Regions from separate parts of the Ruegeria sp. CG1 genome, predicted to be linked through region 2. Evidence: riboswitches for the same ligand, from Rfam matches in the RefSeq annotation. Region 2 holds a riboswitch; each other region holds the start of a gene.
What was found. A riboswitch is a leader RNA that binds a small molecule or an ion and turns the genes downstream of it on or off. The one in region 2 is predicted to bind cobalamin.
Positions count from the first base shown of each region.

Region 1: another riboswitch for cobalamin. It lies ahead of ACR0AU_RS08535 (energy-coupling factor ABC transporter permease); the one in region 2 lies ahead of ACR0AU_RS05930 (hypothetical protein).
Region 3: another riboswitch for cobalamin. It lies ahead of ACR0AU_RS06870 (DUF1636 family protein); the one in region 2 lies ahead of ACR0AU_RS05930 (hypothetical protein).

Region 1 covers NZ_JBQFRF010000002.1:637,311-642,998, forward strand. Annotated here, with positions in the region: gene ACR0AU_RS08520 (MerR family transcriptional regulator) at 1-247, opposite strand, end outside; gene ACR0AU_RS08525 (hypothetical protein) at 594-866, shown strand; gene ACR0AU_RS08530 (L,D-transpeptidase) at 908-1,570, opposite strand; cobalamin riboswitch at 1,786-1,998, shown strand; gene ACR0AU_RS08535 (energy-coupling factor ABC transporter permease) at 2,075-2,758, shown strand; gene ACR0AU_RS08540 (transglutaminase-like cysteine peptidase) at 2,864-3,103, opposite strand; gene ACR0AU_RS08545 (aminotransferase class V-fold PLP-dependent enzyme) at 3,361-4,611, shown strand; gene ACR0AU_RS08550 (FAD-dependent oxidoreductase) at 4,633-5,688, shown strand, end outside.
Region 2 covers NZ_JBQFRF010000002.1:49,169-54,856, forward strand. Annotated here, with positions in the region: gene ACR0AU_RS05910 (bifunctional 2',3'-cyclic-nucleotide 2'-phosphodiesterase/3'-nucleotidase) at 1-817, shown strand, start outside; RNA gene ffs (signal recognition particle sRNA small type) at 856-954, shown strand; gene rsgA (ribosome small subunit-dependent GTPase A) at 1,114-2,142, shown strand; gene ACR0AU_RS05925 (alpha/beta fold hydrolase) at 2,179-3,036, opposite strand; cobalamin riboswitch at 3,158-3,378, shown strand; gene ACR0AU_RS05930 (hypothetical protein) at 3,470-3,877, shown strand; gene ACR0AU_RS05935 (phosphatase domain-containing protein) at 3,882-4,382, opposite strand; gene ACR0AU_RS05940 (DNA polymerase III subunit gamma/tau) at 4,555-5,688, shown strand, end outside.
Region 3 covers NZ_JBQFRF010000002.1:236,120-241,807, reverse strand. Annotated here, with positions in the region: gene ACR0AU_RS06885 (iron ABC transporter permease) at 1-291, opposite strand, end outside; gene ACR0AU_RS06880 (ABC transporter substrate-binding protein) at 293-1,240, opposite strand; gene ACR0AU_RS06875 (ABC transporter ATP-binding protein) at 1,259-2,044, opposite strand; gene ACR0AU_RS06870 (DUF1636 family protein) at 2,041-2,397, opposite strand; cobalamin riboswitch at 2,500-2,707, opposite strand; gene ACR0AU_RS06865 (catalase family protein) at 2,966-4,033, shown strand; gene ACR0AU_RS06860 (peroxidase family protein) at 4,052-5,688, shown strand, end outside.

The DNA.
Region 1 (5,688 bases), 590 kb from region 2:
TGTCAGCTTCATGACATGGGCGATCTGGATCGTCGGACAAATCAAGCAGTTCGCGTATTGCCTGAAGCGAAAACCCCAGTTGGCGGGCGTGACGGATAAAAGCCAGACGATCCAGTTCGGTATGGCGATAACGCCGCTGGCCACCTTCGGTGCGCCCCGGTTCCGGCATAAGTCCGATATGCTCGTAGTAGCGGATAGTCTGAACCTTGGTTCCGGTCTTTTTTCCAAGCGTTCCGATCGTCAGCATCTGGGTCTCCTTACAAAGTTACAGCTTATGTAGGTTCGAGTTGGCACCGCACAATAGCACCTTCCGGCCGGTGGGCCTGTGACACCCAGCCGCTACCGCATGCGTGGTGACCATGTTTGTTTTCGTGGCCATGGTCGTGGCTTTGGGTATCGGATGACATGATTGGACCTCAAGAATCTCTATGGTCCTTTGTAAATAGTTCCTACAGTGACTAGAGCTTCAATACCTTTTATATTTTTTTCATCCGGGTTCTTTGCCTGCGATATTGTTAGTTCATTTCGTCTTGCGGGCCGGCCGTGTGGATGCAATCTAATTGCAGATGACGCAAAAAATTTGGAACAGATCAATGCAGAAACGGATCGCAATTACCATCACGTTAGTCTCGATTACGGCTGGTTGTTCAGCCCAGTTCACCGGGGCCAAAAGCAAAGCACTTGAACCAGGCAACGTGCCAGATTCGGTCGTAGCGCTGGCAGGGCCGGCGCAGGATTTGACCACAGCGCGCCTCCTGCCCGAAGACAATTGCTTTTGGTATGAGCACAGCGGACCCGTCGAGACGACATTGGTACCATTGCGCGCGACGAATGGCGCTCCGATCTGCATTGCGCGCGACGCCTGATCGAAATGAGGGCAGCGACGTCCATGTACGCTGCCCAATATTCATGAGCGGGCTGTGACGCTATCTTCGGCAGAGTATAGGAAAGCGGTCGAGCCGGTTTTCACGTTTGGGTAGAGGTCATTGATATGAGCCATGATCATTCGCACACATCCAGAACTTGCGCGACCGCCGATGCTTCTTGGCTCAGGCGTGCCGTGAATTCTGAGATATGTGTCTCGGTCTCCAACGTATAGATAAAGGGCACGAGAGCCGAGAGCATTATTCGGCCCGGGCTCCATGCCATTCCGGAATTCCGCGTATTCGGGGTTGCGCTCGATCATTGAAGCGGTTGGTGTCCAGTGTGGCCATTCGACCTTTCGGCGGATAACATAGGTGCCGGGCTCGTAAAGGTTCCCGCGCGCGATCGCTACGCCATAGCGCATTGCGGTCCCGCCTTCTTCGATATGATAAAGATATCGTGCGACGGCATCGACATGGATGTCACCTGGAACCAAACCATCATTTGCCGCGACGCGTCTTGGTAAAAAACGGTCGTGAACACCCCACGGATTTGAGGTCATTGGATCGTAACCAATTGGCGTGACCTGACTGTCCCAATAGGTCTTCTGCGATGCGGTTGGCCAGGTTTTGGCGATCAATGGACTGGCCGCAGACGCTGAGAACAGCGCTGTGGTGGATTGAATGAAATGGCGCCTTGTAAGCATAGGTCTCGTCCTGGTTCACAAGTTTAACGTATTTGGATCGCACTATCGCGAATTAATTCGAATCTTAAAGCCTCTAGCAGCTAGAGCTTCAAGAGGTTTCAGGTAACGCTTGGTTTACCCAGTTGATCACGTGACCGGTTGCGTGAATCCTGCTTCGGTCGAGTTTACATTGGAATAGGTCGCAAAGACAATTGACACAGGCGAAGCCGCCATTGTAGCGGTGATTTGTTTTCGGTTCCTGATGGCGGAAGCCAAAAGGATTAAAAGGGAATACGGTTCGGTGTTTTCAATGGCGCCAATTCCGTAACTGCCCCCGCAACTGTGAGCGGAGAGCGATGCCAAGACACCACTGGTTCGTAATGGAACCGGGAAGGTTGGCGGAGCGAGCACCCGCGAGTCAGGAGACCTGCCGTAAAGCGCCGGGCTATGCCCAGACTGAACCTGTCGGCCTTACGGTCGATTCAACCTGACAAGCCGCCGGGTGAGGCGGTAGGGAGAAAGAACATGCATATCGAACCGGGCATCGTGAATGGTGCCAAAATCGCGCTTTCCTATGTTACCGCCGCAGGTGCGGCTACTTACGCAGCGAAAGAAACGTTTTCCACATTGCGTGCGAATGGACCTGCATCTTTTGTTATGCGCTCGGTGCTCGCCACCGTTGGGGTTTTCCTTTTCTTCGAAGTCCTGCCGCATTTCCCGGTTGGTGTCTCTGAAGTCCACTTCATCCTGGGGTCGACGCTGTTTCTGCTTCTCGGTGCTGCACCCGCGGCTTTTGGATTGGCAGCTGGTCTCCTGATTCAGGGTGTGTTTTTTGCCCCGTTCGATCTTCCGCAGTACTTCATCAACCTGACCACTCTGCTGGTGCCGCTATTTGCGCTACAGGCACTGGCCAGCCGCATCATCGCACCCGGCACAGCATATGTTGACCTCAAATATGGCCAAGCTCTTGCCCTAAGTGCGACGTATCAGGGAGGAGTAGTCGCATGGGTTGGGTTCTGGGCCTTCTACGGCCAGGGTTTCGGCGCAGAAACCATGGCGTCGGTTCTGTCCTTTGGCGGCGCTTATATGCTGGTAATTGTCATTGAGCCGATTGCTGATCTGGCAGTGCTTGCGGCAGCCAAGGCAATGCGCGGTTTGAACAGTACAGGTCTGGTGACTCCGCGTTTGTACAACGCTGCGAAAGCTTGACCAAAGTTTGAAGCGGTGTCCTAAACTTGGGTTGCCGCGAAACAACCAGTAGTCGCAGGACCAAAATTTTATTGTGGCGCGTCTCTAGGGCGCGCCACATTGTTTTTAGCAGCTAGAAACCTGCACCCAACGATCAGGGTGATTTGGGTCCTGTATTCGTAGGAAAAGATACCTCGTTTCCTTCCACGATTTGATCCTGTTGGTGACACTGTCCAGAATCAAATCGCCATCACTCGAGCGACAAACTAGAACAGCATGGCCACTGCGATTGGTGTCCAAGACGGTAGCAATCAGTAGCTTCGCAGGGTCCAAGCCGTTCTGCATTAGCTCAAATTTCTTTTGCAAGGCGATGTCTCTAGAACAACGCTCAGGTTACAAACCGTCGGCCTGACCAGCGGTTTCTCAACCAAGCGAAGGCATGCGTGAGGGTGTGATCGGGCCGACGAAATTGAAATTCGCGAACCATATTGCTCTTGTGGCTGAGTTCTCTTGGCTCGATGGTCTCAATTTCCACCCACAATGCCCCAAGTTTTTTTGTGAGTAGTTTTGCAAAAGGGCGCATATATCTTGCCAGAATGACATTTTCGCAGGAATGGTTCCCGATGACCAAGATCACTCCAGAATTGCTTGAACAAATCCGTGCCCGATTTGCGCAGGTTGACCACTGCCCGCAGCAGGGACCGCGTATTTTCTTTGAAAACGCGGGTGGGGCGCTGACGCTGAATTCGGTTGTGGGCACCTCGCAGGCTTATGCTGCGATCCCTGACAATCAGGGCCGCGACAACCCGGGAAGTCACGAACTGGTGCGGGTAATCAACAAGGCCAAAGAAGATATGGCCGTGTTCATGAACGCCCCCGGTGGCCAGTTCTTTGTCGGCGAAAGCGGGACCGAGCTGCTGTTTCGTTTGATAATGAACGCCTGTCTGGGCACAGGCACCGGTCGGGTGCTTGGCACAACGCTGGAACATCCCGCGACCCGAAGCGCTTGCGCGCGTTGGGCCGGGGTGGCCGGGCAAGATCATGTTCTGGTGGTCCATGACGACGCCACAGGCACCGTCACCGCAGATGCTTATGCGGCGCAGGTAACGCCGGACACAAAGGTTGCGACTATCGTGCACACCTCGCCGGTGACCGGTATGGGCGTGGATGTAGCGGCTGTGGCTGCCGAGATCCGCGCCGTTGCGCCCAATTGCTTCATCATAATCGACGGTATCCAGCACGCCGCGCATGGCCGGATCGACCTGACCGCCTATGATGTCGATGGCTATGTGATCTCGCCTTACAAGGTGTTCTCGCGCCATGGTTACGGGGTGGCCTGGATTTCTGACCGGCTGACCAAGCTGCCACATAACAGCTTGATCGACGGCCCCGCCGACAATTGGGAAATGGGGACGCGTGATACCGGCTCTTACGCTACAATGTCTGACGTAATCAGCTATTTCGAATGGCTGGGCGCACAGGTCAGCGACGCCACCGACCGGCGCGCAAAATTCGTCGCTGCCGGAGAGGCGATCCATGAGCAGGAAAAAGCGTTGACTGATGCGATGATCCGCGGAACCGGCAACCTGCCCGGGCTGGCCGAGATGGAGAAGGTGACCATTCTGGGCGGTGTCGATAACCCAGCACGCGAGGGACTGGTGTCACTGCAGGTCGAGGGCGTGCCGTCGGTCGATGTGGTCAAGCAACTGAACGAACAAGGCATCCGTACGCATTTGCGCAAGGCCGATCACTATTCGGGCAACATCCTCACACCGCTTGGCATGGACAGCTGCGTGCGTGTTTCGATGTGCCACTACAACAGCGTCGCCGAAGTGGCCCAGTTTCTGGGTGCAATGAAAACCATCGCCGCCTGAGGCATTTGAGAGGGGAAGCTCATGAAAACGCATGCGCAAGCGGTTGTAATCGGCGGCGGCCTAGCCGGCTGTTCAATTCTGTATCATCTCGCCAAGTTGGGTTGGACCGATGTGGTCCTGCTAGAGCGGGACGAACTGACCAGCGGCTCGACCTGGCACGCGGCGGCCAACATTCATGGGCTGCACGACAACAACAATATCACCCGCATCCAGCACTATACGATGAATCTGTATAAAGAGCTGGAACAGGAAACCGGTCAAAGCTGCGGCGTGTTCCAGCCCGGCTCGCTCTATTTGGCGCAAACCGAAGAACGCGAACATCAGCTGCGCCTGCAGGAAGCCAAGGCTAAATTCTATGGTTTGAATTTCCACGAGGTCAGTCGCGAGAAGGCCAAGGAACTGCACCCGCTGGCGCAGTTCGACGATATCCGCTGCATCATGTATGAACCCGATGGCGGCAATGTGGATCCCTCGGGCGTGCCCCACGCCTATGCTGCCGGTGCCCGCGCCATGGGAGCAACCATAGAACGGTTCTGTCCGGTGCTAGGTACGGATCAGCAACCCGACGGGTCTTGGATCGTGCGTACCGCAAAGGGCGATATTCACACGCAATGGGTGGTGAATGCCGCTGGTCTTTGGGGCCGCGAAGTTGCGGCGCTGGCGGGGCTGACTCTGCCGTTGCAACCGACCGAGCACCAGTATTTCGTGACTGAATCCATCGAAGAAGTTGCCAATCTGGGCCGTCGCCTTCCGTCAATTGCAGACCGGGATGGCGAGTACTATTTCCGTCAGGAAGGCAACGGATTGCTCATCGGGGCCTATGAGAAGGACATGAAGTTCTGGGCCGAGGACGGTACGCCGCTGGACTTTGCCCATGACCTGTTCCCCGACGATTTGGATCGGATCATGGAAAACGTGATCCGCGCTACCGAACGTGTGCCAGTTGCCGCCACCGCAGGGGTCAAACGGGTGATCAACGGGCCGATGATCTGGTCTCCGGACTCCAGCGCCTTGTGGGGTCCGGTGCCCGAACTGAAGAACTATTTCCTCTGCGGCGGACTGATCCCGGGTTTCTCG
Region 2 (5,688 bases):
ACACAGCTACTTCTCATATTGCATACCGGATCGCGGTCTGGCCTTGGTTGCGGCGGCTCAGGCCGCTGCCCTACGCCCGCATTTGGTCGATACCGACTGGGCAGATTTGCCGATCATATCGTCAGCCGCCCCGGCAAAGTTCGGCGGGCGCGCAGGAAGCAAGTACTACACTGATATCCCCTCAGGCGAGATTTCAGTTCGACATATCGCTGATCTCAGTGTCTTTCCTAATGAATTGCGCGCGATGCTGGCCTCAGGTTCTCAGATTCGGGACTGGCTTGAGATGTCAGCCGGGCTGTTCCATCAACTTGGATCAGACGCCCCGATCGATCTTGCCGATCCTCAGCGCACGGGCTTCAATTTCGATGTCCTGCATGGCGTCACCTACCAGATCGATCTTTCGCAACCGGCGCGGTTCGATACGCTCGGTCGAGTGATTGATCCGGCATTTTCCCGCATACGCAACCTGGAATTCGATGGGCAGCCGATTGCGCCTGACCAGAGTTTCCTTGTCGCCACCAATAACTACCGCGCCAATGGCGGTGGTCATTTTCCAATTGCGCGACAAGCCCGTATGATTGACCTGCCTCAGATCAGCATACAGGATATTCTATGCAAATACGTCGCGGGCACATTGCCCGCCGACCCACTCGCGCATGCACCGCGCCCCTTTTCTTTTGTACCAAACCAAAGGCAGGGCGCGATCCTGACAACGGGGCCACGCGCGCTACACCATGTTGCAGAGCTTGCTGAGTATCATCCACGCATTCTGCCCGACTATGCGGATGGTTTCATGCGCATTCATCTGACCTTCTGACGGGTTGCCATTTTCAGGGGATGCACCTATATCGGCTTTGAGAGGTTGGCGCGGGCGAGCGCCTCGCCAACCTGGTCAGGTCCGGAAGGAAGCAGCCACAACGAGCCCCGCTTGGGTCGATGTCCAACCTCTCACTTAGAACCTATCAGCCGCAGGAGGGCGTTTATGATTGTAGCAAAAACCCTTCGGGCAGACCGGTTCTGATCCTTTCCGATCAACTGATTGCCTGAACACGTCGCCGGCGGATGCGCGATTGCCATTCGACGGGATTGCTGTTTCTGATCACAGGCAGACCAATGTTACTTTCCTTTTCGGACCTCGGATGGTCCTCTCATTTCGCGGCTCAGCATACGGCTGATCCGTCACTTCTTCCGTATCGCATCTCGGCCGTACACCGGGATCGACTGATCGGGCTGAGCCCTGAAGGTGAATCGCCTTTGTTATCTCTGGATCAATCAACCGGCGCATATGCCGTTGGGGATTGGGTTCTGGCGGATGAAAACAAACGCATACGCCGAGTGCTGGACCGGCGCAGCCTGCTGCAGCGCCGGGCCGCAGGTACAGGGGCAGCGGCGCAGCTGATTGCTGCAAATGTTGATGTGCTGTTCATCGTCAGTTCCTGCAACGCCGATTTCAATATGCCACGATTGGAGCGGTATCTTGCGCTGGCGCATCAGGCAGGCTGCTATCCGGTGGTCGTTCTGACCAAATCGGACATGTGCGATGATCCGAGCCTTTATGTAGATCAAGCCCAATCGCTCGCCCCGTTTCTGACGGTACTTGCGGTCAACGCGCTGGATCACGGCGATCTCGAACAAGTTCTGTCGTGGTGTCCGAAAGGACAAACCAGCGCCTTGCTTGGATCATCCGGCGTTGGGAAAACGACGCTCGCCAACGGGATGACGGGGCAGGATCAGGCCACCGCAGGTATTCGCGAAGACGATGCGCGCGGCAGGCACACAACAACTGCACGCGCCTTGCATCGCATGCGCAATGGCGGCTGGCTGATCGATACGCCCGGCATGCGCGCGTTGCGTCTGCTGGATGCGCAGGAGGGGTTGGATGAGGTATTTTCGGACATCTCAGACCTCAGCCTGGATTGCCGCTTCTCGGATTGTCAGCACGAGTCTGAGCCCGGATGTGCGGTGCAGGCGGCAATCGACGCTGGTACGCTTGATCCCGCGCGGCTGGACCGCTGGCGCAAGCTGCGGCGCGAAGACCAACACAATTCCGCTTCGGTGGCGCAGGCCCGCGCCCGTGACAAGGCTTTCGGCAAGATGGTGCGCAGCGTGATGCACGAGAAAAAATCCCGTAAAGGGCTATAACGAAGCTGGGCACCGACCTACCGGTGCCCAGCGCTATCAGGCGATCAGCCTAGGCCAGACTGCCGCATTCCGTCTTGCGAATGCACCGATATGGCCGATCTTGGACACTCCGAATTCGCTTGGTGCAAGCAGATGGCGCCCGGCTTTGGGTCCATAGAGATCGGCAAGACGCCAGACAGCATCCGGCGGCACCATTTCATCATCTGCGAAGGTAAACAGATCGACACGTTTGCCCAAGTCTTTCCAGCGGGCGGCGGGCAGTGTCGTGCCGATCTCTGGCACATAGCTTTTGGGGGCGGTGCACCATTTGCGCCATTGCCAATAGACTTGGGCAGGCAGGTCCGATCCAAACCCGACCAACCGCCCGGGCAGGTAGCCAAGCGCCTTGACCACCAGCGGCGCGTGACCATACCAGAACAACGCCGCCAAAGCGCGATAAGGCCAAGGGTGATCCGCCAGCGTTACCAGACCCGAACAGACACAGATCATCCTGTCAATCTGATCGATATCGGGTTGGATCGGGCCAAACATTCCGCCCAAGGAATGACCGATGCTCCATAGCTTGGCCTGCGGAAACCGTCGGCGCATCTCGGCCCGGGCGGCTGGAATGTCGATCAACGCCCAATCGGCCATGGTGACATTTGACCGCTTTTGCGAACCCACCAAAGAGTGACCAAAATCCCGGTAATCGTAAGTCAGGCAGGCCATGCCCTGTTCTTCGGCGAGCCATCGGGCGAAGTACTGATAGTAATCCCTCGGCACCCCAGTCGCACCGTTTATGACGACCACCTTTTCGGGGTCGGCAACCGGACGGTAAAGCCGCGCCGACAACATTGCCGGGCCGGACGGGATTTGAAAATCCTCGGTCACAACCGCCTGCTGCGTGTCCAACATGGTGCCCTCCAATACCGACTGAACTGATCAGTTCACCCGAAGCGCCTCAAGTCAAGGTTGACGTGACTGGACCATACGTCACTTGCCTGACGCAATCTTCTTGACTCGGGCACGGCGCAGCCGCTAGCCATGTCGCGATGGTTCTCGCGCCCAATCGGGCCGGGATGAAAAGGGAACACGGTGCGGTTCTGCCCGAATAAATCCGGAAAGAACCTAGTCCGAGACTGCCCCCGCAACTGTAAGCGGAGAGCAATGCCGAGATACCACTGGCTTTGAAGGCTGGGAAGGTCGGCAAAGCGATGACCCGCAAGTCAGGAGACCTGCCATCGGATGTAGAACCGAAACTCGGGCGGGGTGTCCGGGACGGGTTTGATCGTGCTCCGCAACGACCAACCTGTGCCACGCCCTCGCCTTGCGCGCGGAGGGCGCATTGATGATCTGGAAGACCAAAACACACGAATTCGCGGCGACCGTGTGCCAACGTACTGGCGCGCCCTGCCCCGCATTGGCACAGATGGCGCGGGCTCTGACGCAGACCATGTCCGCCACAAAACCGGTCACGAAAACTGAGTTTGAGATTGAAGGCACCATAGATCTGTCGCACTGCCCGGAAGGATGCACCGCCCGCTTTCGCGCCCAATGCGACCAGATACGTGTATTCTGCGGAACCGATCCTGAAATCGATACCGGCCGGCTGGATGACTACGCAGACATGATGTTCGGAACCGAGTACCGCAGCCTACCCGCAGACCTGCTAAGGAATCCTCCTTGCGCCATGCTTGAGGCTTCGCTTCTGGTGCAGCACAACGGTGGCGAAATCTCGCCACATGTTGGTATCTAAGCCGTCAAACGGCTTGAACACGGGCCGGTTCAACGGCCCAAAGCATCTGGGCATTTGTCTCGACTGCGCAAGGACGCACCGTACGCAATCGCTTCAATGCCGCCTCAGGCCGTTCACCGCATTCAACCATCAGACGCAGAACCACCATCCCGGATCGGCCACAGCCACCACGGCAATGCACTAGTACACGGCCACCACCTGACAACGCCTGACGTGCGGTCGCGCCAACGCGGGGCCAGCGGTCCAAAATCTCTTTGGGTGGCGTGCCAAAATCTTCGATCGGCAAATGCACCCATCTGCTGGCACGCCCCTGAATATCAGCGCCAAAATTCCGCGCACCATCCTGAATCATCTCGACCTCAGTCGTCATCGAGATCACAAGCCCGGGCTTCCAGTCTGCGATAAGATCAAGGTCTTCTGTATACGTTCCTCCACGCCCAGGCATCGAGGACAAGGCCAAGGTGCCTCCGCCAACCTGCAACGCATAAACCACCAGTTGCGACATAATCTCCCCCCAAACAAACTTCACCCAACAACATACTGGTCCAGTAAATAGAATAGAGTGGATTTTAGCCGCATACCCACGCATTCCAAAATGAAAATCGTCCCGGCTGGCTGTGGACGCGGGCGGCGGGGGCCTCTACGCTGCGGCGTAACGCGAATCCGACAGAGCAGACATGACCGAGACGCCCAGCCCCGCCTACCAGGTTCTTGCCCGCAAATACCGCCCCGAAACCTTTGCCGATCTGGTCGGTCAGGACGCCATGGTGCGCACTCTGAAAAACGCCTTCGAGGCGGACCGGATCGCGCAGGCCTTCATAATGACCGGTATCCGCGGTACCGGCAAGACGACGACCGCTCGGATCATAGCCAAGGGTATGAACTGCATCGGTCCCGATGGCAGCGGCGGCCCTACAACCGAACCCTGCGGTCAATGTGAACATTGCGTGGCTATCATGGAGGGCCGCCATGTCGACGTGATGGAGATGGACGCCGCCAGCCGCACCGGTGTCAATGACATCCGCGAGATCATAGACAGCGTACGCTATCGCGCTGCATCCGCGCGCTACAAGATCTATATCATCGACGAGGTTCACATGCTGTCGACCAGCGCTTTTAACGCGCTGCTCAAGACGCTGGAAGAACCCCCCGAACACGTGAAGTTCATCTTTGCTACCACCGAGATTCGCAAGGTCCCGGTGACCGTCCTGTCCCGTTGCCAGCGCTTTGATCTGCGCCGGATCGAGCCGGAGGATATGATCGGACTGCTGCGCAAGATTGCAGGTGCCGAAGGGGCACAGATTGCCGAGGATGCGTTATCGTTGATCACCCGGGCCGCCGAGGGATCGGCGCGGGATGCGACCTCACTGCTGGATCAGGCGATCTCGCACGGGGCCGGTGAAACCAGCGCGGATCAGGTGCGCGCGATGCTGGGGCTGGCCGATCGGGGCCGGGTGCTGGATCTGATGGATATGATCCTGCGCGGCGATGCTGCAGGCGCGTTGACCGAGCTGAGCGGGCAATATGCCGAAGGGGCTGATCCACTCGCCGTCTTACGCGATCTGGCTGAAATCACGCATTGGGTTTCGGTGGTCAAGATCACCCCGGATGCCGCCGAAGATCCCACTGTTTCCCCCGACGAACGCGCCCGAGGTCAACAAATGGCCGAGGCTCTGCCCATGCGAGTCCTTACACGCATGTGGCAAATGCTGCTGAAAGCGCTCGAGGAAGTTTCCGCCGCACCCAACGCGATGATGGCTGCGGAAATGGCCGTGATCCGCCTGACCCATGTGGCCGACTTACCTAGCCCG
Region 3 (5,688 bases), 190 kb from region 2:
GCCGAACAGAAATGGATCGGCAAGGTCATTACGTGTGGTCGTTTGCAGCACCACGCCAACGATGCCCAGCCCAGCACCGATCACGGCTGCAAACAACGCGCGGGGCAATCGCAGGTCGAATACGATCCTATGCAGCGGCGACATCTCTCCGTCCTGCAACCCGGTACCGCGCAATATCGCGGTGAAGGTGTCGGACAAAGGAATCGAGGTTGTGCCGTAGATCGTGGAAATCAGCAAAAGGGCGGTCAGAACGACCGCCCCCAGCAACAACGTCAGGCCCAGTCGGCCCATATTAGCTCTGACCCGAATGCATCGCGCGCGCCATCTTCGAGATCGCTTCGATATTTGCCGGTCCCGGCGTTAGCTCTTCGTAGCGCAATCCGATCCAGCGTTCGTTCTTGACGGCATCAGTCTGCGACATGACGGGATGTTCCTGCAGGAACTTGAAGGTGTCCTCGGCACCATTGCCGGTCTGATAATCCAACAAAACCAGGAATTCCGGGTTCGATGCGGCAACGGCCTCCCACGAAGTGCGGCCCCAGCTCGTGTCCATGTCATGAGTGACGTTTTCACCACCGGCGGCTGTGATCATCGCGTCGGGAATCGCGAATTTACCGGCGGTAAACGGAGCATCTGCAGGACCATCCAGAAGAAAGACGCGGGGCTTGGGCAGTTCAGCAGTCTTGGCTTCGATCGCTGCCAGCTGCTCTTTCCAGCCCGAGACCAGAGCCTCGGCCTTGTCTTCGACTTGCATCACCTTGCCCAAGCGCAACACATCGCCAAACAGAAGATCCATGCTGGCTTCGGGGCGATCCTTGTCCAGATGGACACAGCTTTCCGTTAGAACCAAGGTCTTGATTCCGAACGGTTCCAATGTATCTGGGGTCACATCACCACCCGGCTTCATGCCATAGTACCAACCGGCAAAGAACAGGTCGGGTTCAACCGCCACCAAGTTTTCGACGGTCGGATATTTCGGCGCAAGCTCGGGGATGTCGCCGCGCAGGGCATCAAAATCAGGGCTGGTCTTGTACCAGCCGGTGATGCCGGTCAGGCCGACGATCTTGTCCTGCAGACCCAATGCAAAAGCCATATCGGTCATGTTCATGTCATGCACAACCAGGCGCTCGGGCGCGGTATCAAAAACCAGCGGTTCGCCGCAGTTGTCTACGGTGACTTCTTGCGCAGCAGCACCGCTTGCCATGGCGGTGGCCAACGCCACGGGCCAGATGTATTTCATCTCAGTGTGTTCCTTCGACTAAGTTGAGATTGTGGTTCTTCGAATATCAAGCGCCGGGATCACGCGGCCTTCGTGGAGAAAGCAGAGGAAATCAACGCCGAAAGTTTCGCGGACTCTTTCGGGTGTCAGCACCTTGTCCACCGATCCAAACTCGATCATGCGGGTCGATTTCATCAGCGCCACGTGTGTGGCGAATTCGGGGATCATGACCAGATCGTGTACGATCATGACCACGGTGATCCCAAGCTCGGCGACCAAAGACAGCATCCGCCCTTTTGCATCAGGATCCAGATGGTTGGTCGGTTCGTCCAGAAACAGCAACGAAGGGTTCTGCGCCAAAGCACGTGCGATATGGGCACGCTGACGTTCGCCTCCGGACAGTTGGGCCATGCGCTTGTCCGCGAGATTGGCGAGACCGGTCAGGTCTAAAATCCGGTCCAGCTCTTGCGCTTGGCCTTCGGCAGAGCGGTCCGCACGGATGGGTATTTGCCCCAGCGCAACATAATCGCGTAACGCCAAGCGTCCATCGGGCAGTTCCTGCTGACCTACCACTGCAATCATGCGCGCACGCTCTTTGGCCGTGAGCTTTTTCAGACTGCGTCCTTTGATCCGAACATCACCAAGTGCCAGCGGCTCAGCGCCGCACAACAGATTGAGAAGCGTCGTTTTCCCCGCCCCGTTCGGGCCGGCGATGGCTAGAATGGAACCCTCGTACAACTCGAACGAGACGCCCTGCAACAGGACATCTCCGGTAAGGGCATAATACTCAAGGTTTTCGGCAATCAGAAAGGGTGGCAACGTCATTGCGATGCCCCCTGTTCGATCCGCGGCATGCGCGAGAGGGTTTTATTGAACAACGCCTGCGGGCGATCAGTGGCATTTGTCCAGCCATCCGGGCTTTCACGATACTGCGCTGCAAACTCAGCCAGCGCCTGCACCTCATCCGCGGTCTGAATGCCACCAAAAAGGTATTGCGCCTTTCCTACGGCCTGGAACCCAACCGTTCTGGGACTATCGCAGCCTGCCATGCAAGACGACGCGCGGATCGCAAAACTGCGATGTAATTTCCCAGTCAACGCATTGCAAATTTCATCAAGGGGCAGCCCTTCAGTGCAGCTTTCGCAGACTAGAATGAAATGATCAGGCGTATCTGGCATGGTCCACTCCACTTGTTTCCAAGCGCATGCGGAAGCTGCCGACAATGTAAACACGCGATTGACGCGCCATCAAAGCCTCCTTCCAGGACGCCCCGCCCCGAGTTGGTTAAACATCTGATGGCAGGTCTCCTGACTTGCGGGTCCGCGCTCGGCCAACCTTCCCGACCCTGTGGACCAGTGGCTGTTTGGCCTTGCTCACCGCTTACAGTTGCGGGGGCAGTTACGGAATTGGCACCTTTTGGCAAACCTCACCGTATTCCCTTTTCATCCCGCGGCAACACCACCGGGAACCATCAATCGATTGAGTGCCCGAGAACACCGGACACGTCAATGATAAAGTCGAAGGCGCCCAACTCTGGTCGAGGATCGAGCGCGGGCAACCACGTGTCCGTAGCACCAACCGAATGGGTTGGGCTGCGCGCCGAATTTGTCTGGCCACGGCTGTCCATAGTTGGTGTGTTTGGAAATTAGACAATCTGAGGTAAGCTGAACAAATTTAGAGGTTTAGCTTTGTCAGCGCCTTACCCCTGTTTGATCATTGCCTGGGTTTATCCAAGGAGACGGTTCTTTGACGCATGTTTCGCAAAACGCATTGCCGCCGGATATTGTTGATGATGTCATTGACCACAATCTCGAGGCCGTTGCACGGTGGAAAGGCCATCGCTTAAGGGCTCAGCATGGGCGCAGTCACGGGTGCGTGGCTGCAACATTCACCGTCAGAAACGATCTACCAGAACAGTTCCGTCACGGCCTGTTTGAACAGCCCGCAGACTATACAGCCGCACTTCGCTTTTCCAACGGCGCGCATCTGGATGACCGGAAATCGGATGCCCACGGGATGGCGATCAAGCTTTTTGACGTGCCAGGCCCCAAGCTGATCGACGCCGAAGCACTTGCACATCTGGGGACCACACAACTCAGCGACGAGTTCGATTTTGTATTGGTCGATCAGGATGTGTTTCCCAGCTATGTCCCCGATGAATATGAGCGATTGGGCAGGCTTGTCGCCACATTACAAGCGGTCCAGCACGCGATCAAAGGGCGACGAAAATGGAGCCTTAGGTTGATCATCAAAGGGCTGCGCGCAGGATTTCGAGCCTTCCTCACTCGTGAAGGCAAGCGTCAGTTTCGCGTCGCGAGTGATTTTGCCTCGAACTATATGCACTCGCCTTTTGAGGTCCATTTCTGGTCGACAACACCGTATCGGCTGGGCCCCGATCTAACAGTCCGATACCTAGCCCGCAGCGCTAAACCAAAAATTCCGGCACATCCGGTAGACGACCCAGATGGGATCGGGCAGTGTTTGCGGCAAGACGTGGCCGATGGAGATAATCACTTCGAGCTGTGTGTGATTGAGCCCCCGCGCCCGGCCGACGAATTCGATGTGCTAGACAATCGCATCCGGTGGGCATGCGATCCGCAACCAGATGCACCTCTTGATCCGTACCATCATACCGTCACGCCCGTGGCGGATATCACGATTCCCAAAGGTGCAGAATTTGATCCGCAGAATGGCGACGCGATGAGCTTCTCGCCCTGGCGTGTCACGGCAGATCACGAACCTTTAGGACCGATTAATGCGATCCGGCTCAGAACCTATCTGAGCCTGGCCCGCGCCCGGTTCCCGAATCGATGACCAAACGGAGATGTATTGATGCTGGACGTTGATGATCTGATCAAACTCGGATTCAAGATCTCCCCACCCGTTACGAGCTATTTAGCCGCGATCAGGCTTGCAAACGCCGCGAAGATCCACCGACCGCGGCCCTATACGATGGGCGCAGACTACACGACATGGCCCGGCGTGTTTTCCCATCGCTGGATCGGTCGGCATACAACGCCAGAAGACCTCTCACCCGTCCTGCCGTCGGAAAGCGAAGTTGCTGATCTCTTTCGCCGACGGACACAAATGGATGGCAGCCCGCTTACCTTGATGTGCCCGCAAGGATCGACACTTTTGTTTATCTCGGCCGCACAATGGTTTACCGACAGTTTCCTGCGCACCTTTGGGGCGAAAGGACCGGTTGATCAGACGGATTCGAACCACGAGGTCGATCTATGCCAAATCTACGGGCTGAACGATTTTCAGACCGACATGCTGCGCGAACGCGATCCCGAAACCAATGAATTAACCCACCGGTTGGCCTTTCGTCTGGATACACAAGGAGAGATGTGGGCCCCGAAGCTGTTTCAAAAGAACCAAAGCGGTGGTGTTAAGCTTGCGCCCCCCTTTGATGGCAGTCTTGCCACTGGCGAGAATTGCGGAAAGCCCCTGCACGATCCATGCAAGTTGTGGAATGCGGTGAAACGGGCACATCCGGGTCTCAGCGATCACGCGATTGACCAGCTACTGCTCGATTTTCATGCAACCGGGCTCGATAATGGCAATGGTACCATAGGCTATATCGCGATCAATACACTGATGTTGCGCGCCCATAACACCTTTGCCGATCTGTTGTGGCGCGAAAAGCGCGGCATATCAGGCTGGGACAAAGAGCGTGTGTTCCAGACCACACGCTGCACCTTAATCGCATTGCTGATCAAGCTTGTGCTTGAGGACTACATCGCCCACATCGCCAATATGCCATTCAAACTGCCTGTTGGCGTCAATCGCTGGCAACCGTGGCATCATTCCAACCAGATCGCGATTGAGTTCAATTTGCTCTACCGCTGGCATTCGATGATCCCCGAGCGATTCATAATCGACGGCGCACAGGTTGGCCCGGAGGGGTTCAGATTCAATCCACGACTGGTCGAACAAACGGGATTGGCGGAAATGATCCGATCATTGTCGCGCCAACCTGCGGCCCGCATGTCGCTGCGCAACACGCCCGATTTCCTGTTCCAAAGGCCTGCGCCCGGTGCTCCTGCCCCTGTCGAAGCTACAATTGCCCTGACGCGTAAGGCGCGTCTTCCGTCGCTGAACACTTATCGTCATCATTTCTGCCGCAAACCGCATTCAAGCTTTACTGAGATGGTTGGTGATCAGCCGTTTGCGGACGAATTGATTGCCGACCTGAGCCGGCTTTATTGCGACGTCAATAGGGTCGAGTTGTTCCCTGGTCTCTTTGCGGAACAGCACAAGGGCGATGTGATCATGGGCGATCTGATGACATCGATGGTGGCGTATGACGCAATCACGCAGCTTATGAACAACCCGATGGTGTCCAAAAACTTGTACTCGGCTGAGACTTTTTCAGAGAAAGGTTTTCAGTTGTTGAAGAAAACTTCGTCATTCTCGCAGGTGGCGCGTTTTGTTGGCTTGGACCTGCAACCCGAAGACTGCACTTT